Regions from separate parts of the Sellimonas catena genome, predicted to be linked through region 2. Evidence: a T-box and tRNA genes for the amino acid it is inferred to sense, from the RefSeq annotation. Region 2 holds a T-box; the other holds one or more tRNA genes.
What was found. The T-box of region 2 lies ahead of pheS (phenylalanine--tRNA ligase subunit alpha). A T-box ahead of a tRNA ligase gene usually reads a tRNA of that ligase, here a tRNA-Phe.
Positions count from the first base shown of each region.

Region 1: it has a tRNA-Phe gene. The T-box ahead of pheS (phenylalanine--tRNA ligase subunit alpha) is inferred to sense a tRNA for this amino acid. The anticodon was not compared.

Region 1 covers NZ_BSBO01000004.1:13,022-17,557, forward strand. The annotation lists gene Selli1_RS02725 (6-phosphofructokinase) at 1-5, opposite strand, end outside; gene Selli1_RS02730 (methionyl aminopeptidase) at 222-1,085, shown strand; tRNA gene Selli1_RS02735 (tRNA-Gly) at 1,165-1,235, opposite strand; tRNA gene Selli1_RS02740 (tRNA-Phe) at 1,239-1,311, opposite strand; gene Selli1_RS02745 (YjcN family protein) at 1,442-1,765, opposite strand; gene Selli1_RS02750 (hypothetical protein) at 2,008-2,487, opposite strand; gene Selli1_RS02755 (hypothetical protein) at 2,465-2,620, opposite strand; gene Selli1_RS02760 (RelA/SpoT-related domain-containing protein) at 2,724-3,629, shown strand; gene Selli1_RS02765 (hypothetical protein) at 3,643-3,870, shown strand; gene Selli1_RS02770 (hypothetical protein) at 3,863-4,396, shown strand.
Region 2 covers NZ_BSBO01000028.1:10,027-14,562, reverse strand. The annotation lists gene pheT (phenylalanine--tRNA ligase subunit beta) at 1-2,237, opposite strand, end outside; gene pheS (phenylalanine--tRNA ligase subunit alpha) at 2,259-3,278, opposite strand; T-box leader at 3,386-3,612, opposite strand; gene abc-f (ribosomal protection-like ABC-F family protein) at 3,628-4,536, opposite strand, start outside.

The DNA of each region.
Region 1 (4,536 bases), on a different contig from region 2:
AGCATATGCCCACGTCCTTTCTTTTCATACATTATAACTGTTCCGCCATACATCTGACCTCGTAAAACAGCATGGCCTGACAGTTCCCACATGTTTTTATTATATCTTATTTTTAGGGTGCTAACAACTGCGAAATGCGATATAATAGGAAAAGAGAGGCATATGCCCCCTCGGATTTTGAGAGATTTTACAAATTCAGAAAGACAAAGGAGATAGAGAATATGGAACGAAATGAACCTTGCTGGTGCGGAAGCGGCAAAAAATATAAGAAGTGTCATATGGCGATGGATGAAAAAATCGCTCTTCATGCCGAAAAGGGCGAAATCGTACCGGACCACTCCATGATCAAGACTCCGGAACAGATCGAAAAAATCCGGATCAGCGCCGACTTGAACACCGCTGTCCTCGATCATGTGGCCGCCCACATTCATGCGGGTATGAGCACGGCCGAAATAGATAAGCTCGTCTATGACTTCACAACAGAGCACGGCGGCATCCCTGCCCCGCTTGATTACCAGGGATTCCCAAAGAGTGTCTGCACTTCCATCAACAATGAAATCTGCCACGGAATTCCGGATGAATCCATCATCCTGCAGGAGGGCGATATTGTCAACGTGGACGTTTCCACCATTCTGGACGGATATTTTTCCGATGCTTCCAGAATGTTCTGCATCGGGGAAGTCAGCGAGCGTGCCAGACGTCTCGTACGTGTCACTGAAGAATGTGTGGAGCTCGGACTGAAAGAGGCAAAACCCTGGAATCATCTCGGCGATATCGCAGACGCTATCAACAGCCATGCGAAAGCAAACGGGTACTCCGTTGTGGAAGACATCGGAGGCCACGGCATCGGCCTGGAGTTCCACGAAGAGCCATGGGTCAGCTATGTCACACCAAAGGGAAGCGAGATGCTTCTCGTTCCTGGCATGATGTTTACCATCGAGCCGATGATCAACGAAGGAAGTCCGGATTTCTTTATCGATGAAGACAACGGATGGACTGTCTACACGGAAGACGACGGACTCTCTGCACAGATCGAATACATGGTGCTTATTACAGAAGACGGCGCCGAGGTACTGACGAAATAGCAATGTTCCGGGCAAAGAAAAGGCCGCCGCATCATCTTTACTTGATGATACGGCGGCCTTGCTTTTGAGCAATAAAAAAAGCGGGTGATGGGAATCGAACCCACGTATCCAGCTTGGAAGGCTGGTGTTCTACCATTGAACTACACCCGCGTATGCCCAAAGCCGGAATCGAACCAGCGACACGAGGATTTTCAGTCCTCTGCTCTACCAACTGAGCTATCTGGGCATTTGTCTTGTGCGCTTGGCACATGGACTATTATATGGGTTCCTCTTAGATTTGTCAACACTTTTTTTCAATTTTTCCAATTTATTTTTCGGAATTTTTTCTAATATATCTATTATATGTTCAATTTATCTTATCTAGTGTCATACTCTCCCACATAAATCATCCCATGCCGGTACACCATCCAGGTATCCATTACATCACCCTGCTCCCTGTCGTACGGTGCATCCACAAGTACATAACCGATCTGCCCGTCTTCCAGCTCATGAGGATACCCTTCTGTCGTGATCGATAACGTCAATGCCGCAATCGGATGGCCCGATCTGAGAATTGCAAACCGCGCAGCCCCCTGCGGAAGCATCAGCACGTACATTGCACCAATAATTACAACGAGGGCTATGATCGACAGCCAGAATTTTTTTGTCTTTATCGTACGTATCTTTTTCCTTCTTTTCATCTTCTACACCGCCATTTACAACTTCCCCCTTCTCTAAATTATAACAAAACGGGTCAGAGAGTCCTGAATTTTTTCTTAAAGATTCATTACATCTTGGGTAAAATTTCTGTTGTTTCAGATAAAATGCTTAATAGAATTGTTGCTTAGATGATATTACCTTGTATCCAAATGATAGTTATGATGTGCAGGCCGAAGCCTTGTTGCTTATCGGCCCGCAAAGATCAGTTATTTTTCAACCAAAGTTATGCAATTTCAGAAAGTCTGGATTTTGTTTTTTCAAGTTCACTTTCAAGGCGATTAACCCGAAGCTTAAGAATTTCTTTTTCATTATCAATTTTAACCGCCTCATCCAACTTTCTGCTCAAGTCGAGATGTCCTTCCGCAATAATCTGGATATTCCTGTTCGTCTCATTTTCCAAAGTCAGTTGAACATCTTTAACTATTTTCTCTACACCGGCTACACTTCTTTTGATGTCATTCAGCTCCTGGTTTATTCCGCCGACTTCACTTCTGACATCATTCAGCTCCTGGTTTACTCCGCCGACTTCACTTCTGACATCATTCAGTTCCTGCTTCACTCCATTTACTTCGCCTTTGACACCATCCAGTTCCTTTCTAACGCCGCCAAGTTCTTCTTCAACACATTTGAGCCTATATTCGATTGGATGAAATGTTTTTTCTATAATTCCACTGATTTGTTCAAAATCTTTTGGTTCTAACATATCTCTTTTCCTCCTCTCTCCCTGCCCATTTTGCTTTTGTTCTCTTATCATGCCATGCCCTTTCCGCATTGTCAAGTGCTCCGGCTGCTTTTCCACAAGGCATGTTTTTCACACACATTTTTTCAACATCCATCCCTTCATTCCGTCCCCGGACGTTGATAATCCGGTTCGAAAATGCTATGATAGGGAGGTACCCTGCCAGCAGGGAATTGAACGGAATCAAAGGATATGATCTTATGTTAAAAAAAGAGTTTCTGGAACGTTTTTCGATCAGCGAAGATGAATTTCGCGAGGCGGGACTTGATTGGGATGATCTGTGCTATATTGCAAAAGACTATGCCAGGAAGCTTCCTGAGCTTCAGCGTATCCGGGACGAATTTCTACAGGAATTTATTAAAAATAAGGATCAGAGAACGGGACTTCATTCTTACCGTACCCGTGTCAAGACGCCGTGGCACCTTGTGGAAAAGATTATCCGGAAGCGCTGCGAAAATTATCTGAAATACCGTACGCTCACAAAAGAGAATTACATGAAGTTTGTCACTGACACGATCGGGTTCCGCGGACTAATCCTGTACCGCGAAGACTGGGTGATCTTCCATAAATATCTGATCCAGCATTTTGAAAACAATCCGGATCTTTATATCCACAACTGTATTTCTGATTATCACGCTGACAAAGACCGGTATATGGCCGAACCGCCAAAAGTGCACATGCGTCTGGGAGATTTCAGTGATATTTATTCCGACTGGATCTCCAGCGACAATATCTTCGACCGGAAGCATTACCGCTCTGTCCACTATATTTTGAAGTATCAGGGTGTATACATGGAAGTGCAGATCCGTACTCTTTTCGAGGAGGGATGGGGAGAGATCGACCATCACATTCTCTATCCTTATAAGAAGAGCGACCCGATGCTCACGGAATTTTCCGAGCTTTTAAACCGGCTCTCCGGAATGGGTGATGAAATGGCCTCTTTCTTTAAAAGGCTCTGTGATGTTTCAAGCGAAAATTTCAAGCCGAAGCAGACGATTGTCAACCCAAGGCTGGACTATGAAAAGCCAAAAGAAAAGCTGAACGAAGTTGATCTGAGTTCGATACAGACAGTACAGGATGCCATTGACAGCATCGCAAAAGAATAAAGGAGGGATTCCCATGAATCAGAGACCACTGCCGGGCATTCCCGAGGCGATCAGCCAGTCTGCCGACCGCATGATGGAGCGTATCCAAAGCGGAAAGATCCGCAAACACCTGCTTGGAAGTACCTCTCACGTCCGTTACAGCACCATTGAGGATATCGAGTTGAATTCCTACTGCGATTTTGTAAAATCCAAGCTGTTTTTTGATATTATAAAACTGGAAGGAGCAGATCATCATGAATGATATCGAGACCATCTATACACAGTACGAAGATATCGTGGCCGAATTTTCCGAACAGGTCATCAAGAACCGTTACTCTTCGCTTTATAAAGAATGTATTGTATTTCTGGAAAGCCTTGGCATCCACGACAGCGTCCGGATCGATGAAACCATTCTGACCCATGCAGTCATGGATTATTTTACGGATATTTCACGCATGAAGGAATTTCACCATATGAGGCACATCAGTGAGCGGAAGGTGCTTGCCTATGAAACCTACTGGCTTCTTCGCCGGAAACCTTTTCAGGTAATGAAGACCGACGGCGAAGAGGAGTTCTGGGCTTTCCTCAACGAAAAATTCGCGTTTACACGGATCGCTTCTTTCCTGACACGCGACCAGAAATCCGTGATTCTGGATGAAGCATCCAAAAAAGCATTCCTCAACTTTCTGGATACCCTTTACTATTTTCTAAAATACAGAGACTATGATCCGAAAATGCTGGAGCTCGTCATTATGGGCTTTCAGGCAGGGCAGCTGATCCATTCATAGGGGCTGTCACTGCCTGAAAACGGCGTTTTTTCTTTACAATTCCACTTCCATATGATATGATAAAAAAAATCTTAAAGCAGAAGGGAGAGAAGTGGATGTCGGCGAATCGTAAATAACAGGGCAATAAATTTTGTTTTCAT
Region 2 (4,536 bases):
AGAATGTCTCCGCCTCTCTGCTCAATCATCGCCTCGATCTGCCCTGCAAGGATCTCTTTTGGAACTACCATACTGATATCTCTTGTCACAGCCGGGAATTTTGCGATTCCGCTGTATTTCCGGTCAAATGTTGCGCGTGCAACCACTTCCGGCATATCGATGACTGCAACGTATGCACGTCCGCCAATGCCATAATTGTCCGCAACTTCCGGATGAACTTCTCCAAGATAACCGACAACGGTTCCTTCATAAACAATATTTGCCTGACGTCCCGGATGCAGGAAGGATTTGCCCGCGTTCGGATCGTACTGTTCTTTTTTGCGCATGCCGATCTTTTCAAAGAATTCTTCCACAACACCTTTCATGCTGAAGAAATCGCCTTCTCCGTACATTCCAAGTGTAAACTGCATCCTCTCTTCCGGAAGTTCGGTAAGCGGCAGTGATTTCGGAAGATAAATATTTCCAAGCTCATAGAGTCTTACATCTTTGTTTCTCCGGTTATAGTTCGTTGCAAGGGAAGTCAGCATTCCGTTCAGGGAAATGGTACGCATAATGCTGTAGTCCTCTCCAAGCGGATTGGAAATCTGGATTGCCTGACGTTCCGGCGCATCCTTAGGAAGCAGGAGTTTATCAAATACTTTCGGACTCTCGAAGGAATATGTCATACCCTGGCTGAATCCGCAGAACTCCGCGATTTCTCTTGCGGAAGCTTCGATTCTCTGCTTGAAGGAAAGCTTTCCTGTTGTCGCTTCTCCCTTCGGAAGGGTAGTCGGAATATTGTCATAGCCGTAGAATCTTGCCACTTCCTCTGCCAGGTCCGCAAGGCGGAAAATGTCATGTCGGAAGGTCGGAGCCACGATTTCGTTTGTCTCTTCATCGTAGGCAAGTTCTACTTTTGCAAGGTATCCGATCATCTCTTCTTTAGAAATATCTGTTCCAAGAAGACGGTTGATGGCATCTGCATCAAACGGAACACGGACAGGCTCTTTTACCTTTCCATATACATCTACAGTTCCTCCGACTACTTCACCTGCCCCCATCTCTTCTACGAGCTGGCATGCACGGTCGATCGCTGCCTTTGCATTGTTCGGATCCAGTCCTTTTTCAAATTTTCCGGATGCATCGGTACGCAGTCCTACACGTTTGCTGGACTTACGGATATTTGTCCCGTCAAAGCATGCTGCCTCAAACAGAACGGTGTGCACGTGATCTGTGATCATGGAATTTTCGCCTCCCATGATTCCGGCGATTCCGATGGATTTTTCGCCGTCGCAGATCATCAGTACGTCTTTGTCAAGGTGTCTCTCCTGACCGTCCAGTGTCGTGAATGTCTCACCGTCTTCTGCATTTCTGACAATGATTTCTTTTCCTGCGATGGTATCCAGATCGTAAGCGTGCATCGGCTGTCCGTATTCTTCCATCACGTAGTTTGTGATATCAACAAGATTGTTGATCGGGCGGATTCCGACAGATGCAAGTCTTCTCTGCATCCACTTTGGAGACGGTCCGATTTTAATATTTTTTACGACTCTTGCGCAGTATCTGGAGCAGAGATCCTGATTCTTGACAGTCACTTTGATATAGTCAGAAGCATTCTCCTCATTTCCGGTCTCTTTAACAACCGGCGGATGGAAGCTCTTTCCGAATGTTGCCGCTGCTTCTCTTGCGATTCCAATCACGCTGAAGCAGTCCACACGGTTGGATGTGACTTCATATTCAAATACCGCATCATGAAGTCCAAGTACTTCAATGGCGTCTGCACCAACTTCCACATCATCCGGGAAAATATAGATTCCGTTTTCCGGTGCTTCCGGATACATTTCTTTTGTAGAACCAAGCTCTTCGATGGAGCACATCATGCCGTAACTGTCCACTCCGCGCAGTTTTCCGGCCTTGATTTCAATTCCGCCTTTCGTTTTACTTCCGTCGTGTCCGCCTGCTACACGGCCTCCCACGAGAACAACCGGAATTTTCTGTCCTTCTTCCACATTCGGCGCTCCGGTTACGATCTGAATTGTCTCGCTTCCGATATTCACCTGGCAGATGACAAGCTTATCCGCATCCGGATGCTTTTCGATCTTCTCAATCTGCCCTACCACGATCTTGTCCAGATCTTCATCCATCTTTTCATATCCCTCCACCTTGGTACCGGACAGTGTCATGGCGTCTGTGTATTCCTGCTCTGTCACGTCCAGATCCGGGACATATGCTTTAATCCATGATAATGATGTATTCATGATCTTTTTTCCTCCCTTATCCTAGAACTGCTTTAAGAATCTGATGTCGTTTTCGTACAGCAGTCTCATGTCGTCGATCTCATATTTCAGAAGGGCAATTCTCTCAAGCCCTACACCGAATGCGAAACCGGTATATTCATCCGGGTCAATTCCGCACATTTCCAGCACGTGCGGGTGTACCATTCCGCAGCCAAGGATCTCGATCCATCCGGATCCCTTACAGAAACGGCAGCCCTTTCCGCCACATTTGAAGCATGTCACATCCACCTCGGCGCTTGGCTCTGTGAACGGGAAATGATGCGGACGGAATTTTGTCTTTGTCTCCGGTCCGAACAGCTCTTTTGCGAAAACTTCCAGCGTTCCTTTCAGATCCGCAAAAGAAATATTTTTATCTACTACAAGTCCTTCGATCTGATGGAAAGACGGAGAATGCGTTGCATCCACCTCGTCAGAACGGAATACCCGTCCAGGAGAGATCATACGGATCGGAAGTTTCCCCTGCTCCATGACACGAGCCTGTACCGGGGAAGTCTGTGTTCTGAGCACGATATCCTTATTGATATAGAATGTATCCTGTTCATCTTTTGCCGGATGATCTGCCGGGATGTTGAGCTTCTCAAAGTTATAGAGATCGTATTCGATCTCCGGTCCTTCGACTACTTCATATCCCATACCGATGAAGATCCGCTCTACCTCTTCCTGGGCAATAGTGTTCGGATGACGGTGTCCCACTACATTCTTTTTGGATGGAAGCGTAACATCGATCACTTCAGCTTTTAATTTTTCTTCCCGGATCTTTGCATCCATCTTTTTCTTTGTCTCATCCAGAATACCTTCGATTTCCTGGCGGACTTCATTGACCATCTGTCCGACTTTCGGACGTTCCTCTGCCGCTACATCTTTCATTCCTTTGAGAACTGCTGTCAGTTCTCCTTTTTTACCTAAAAACCTGACACGTACATCATTTAATTTTTCCGGCACATCTGCAGACTGGATCTGCTTTAATGCTTCTTCTCTGATGCTCTGAAGCTTTTCTTTCATGATTTTCCTCCTTTACTCATCAACCAAGGCAGCCTGTACCGAACAGAAGGCTTTTCGTATTCAGGAAAGTCCAATCCCTTCCGGTAAACAAAAAAAACTCCGCCCCAAAAAGGGACGGAGAATCAATCCGCGGTACCACCCTGATTCCTGCCGTCAAAAGGCAGGCTCTCTTGTATGCGTAACGTGCACTACACGTCATTTCTTACTCTCTGTTCAGAAATGCAGCTCCTGTGGGAAATTCGGCATATCTGTCAAATCGAAAGGAGTTTCCAGCCTGCGGCTCCTTCTCTCTGTCGGAGATCAGATATCCTACTGACACATTCACAGCCTTTACTGTATCTTCTTTATTTTAAACATCCCCCTGCTCTTTGTCAAGTCCGGAACTCTCGAAAACTGCTTTAAATCCGGCGCTTTGAGGATCTTTTTCGAAACGTACAGCGCTCTTTGCAATCCGTTCGGTAAATACACTGTCGTGTTCTACAAAGATCATGGATGGTTTCCGCTCAAGAATCAGATTCTCAATCTGAATTCTTGTGAATATATCAATGTAGTTTAACGGCTCGTCCCAGATATATAGATGGGACGGCTCGCAGAGGCTCTTTGCAAGAAGCACCTTTTTACGCTGACCCTCGCTGTACTCCTCCAGACGCTTGTCAAACTGGTCTCTGGAAAAATCAAGCTTCCTCAAAACAGCCCGGAACAGCGTTTTATCAAGTCCCGCCTCCTCTTCCAGCTCCGCCAGCGTTCCTCTCATTTCAGAAGAATCCTGGCTGACAACCGAAATCTTCAGGCCGCTTCCGGTCTGAATTCTTCCCTCATCCGGCTGATAGATCCCTGCAATCAGCTTCAGAATCGTCGTCTTTCCGCAGCCATTCGGCCCTTTCAAAGCGATCCGGTCTCCCCGCCGGATTTCCAACGAAAAGTCTTTCAAAATCTGACGATCCCCGCGGGCAAACGAAATCCCTTCCACGGAAACAAGACGCTCCTTCTCATAATCCAGTGGAAACATTTTCAGTTCCTCCACCGTCTCGATGTCCTTTAAAAGCCCTGCCTTTTCTTTAGCCGCCTTCTCCATCCGGTGCTCCAGCACCTTGGACCGCTTCATCATCTTCGCCGCCTTATGGCCGATTGCACCCCGGTCCGGCTTCAGTCCTCCCACTTTATGACCGATCTTTTCTTTCTCCTTATTACCTGCCCATCTTCCGGCCTCCCTTGCCGCCGCCTCCAGATGGCGGATCTCCTTTTTCAGCTTCTGATT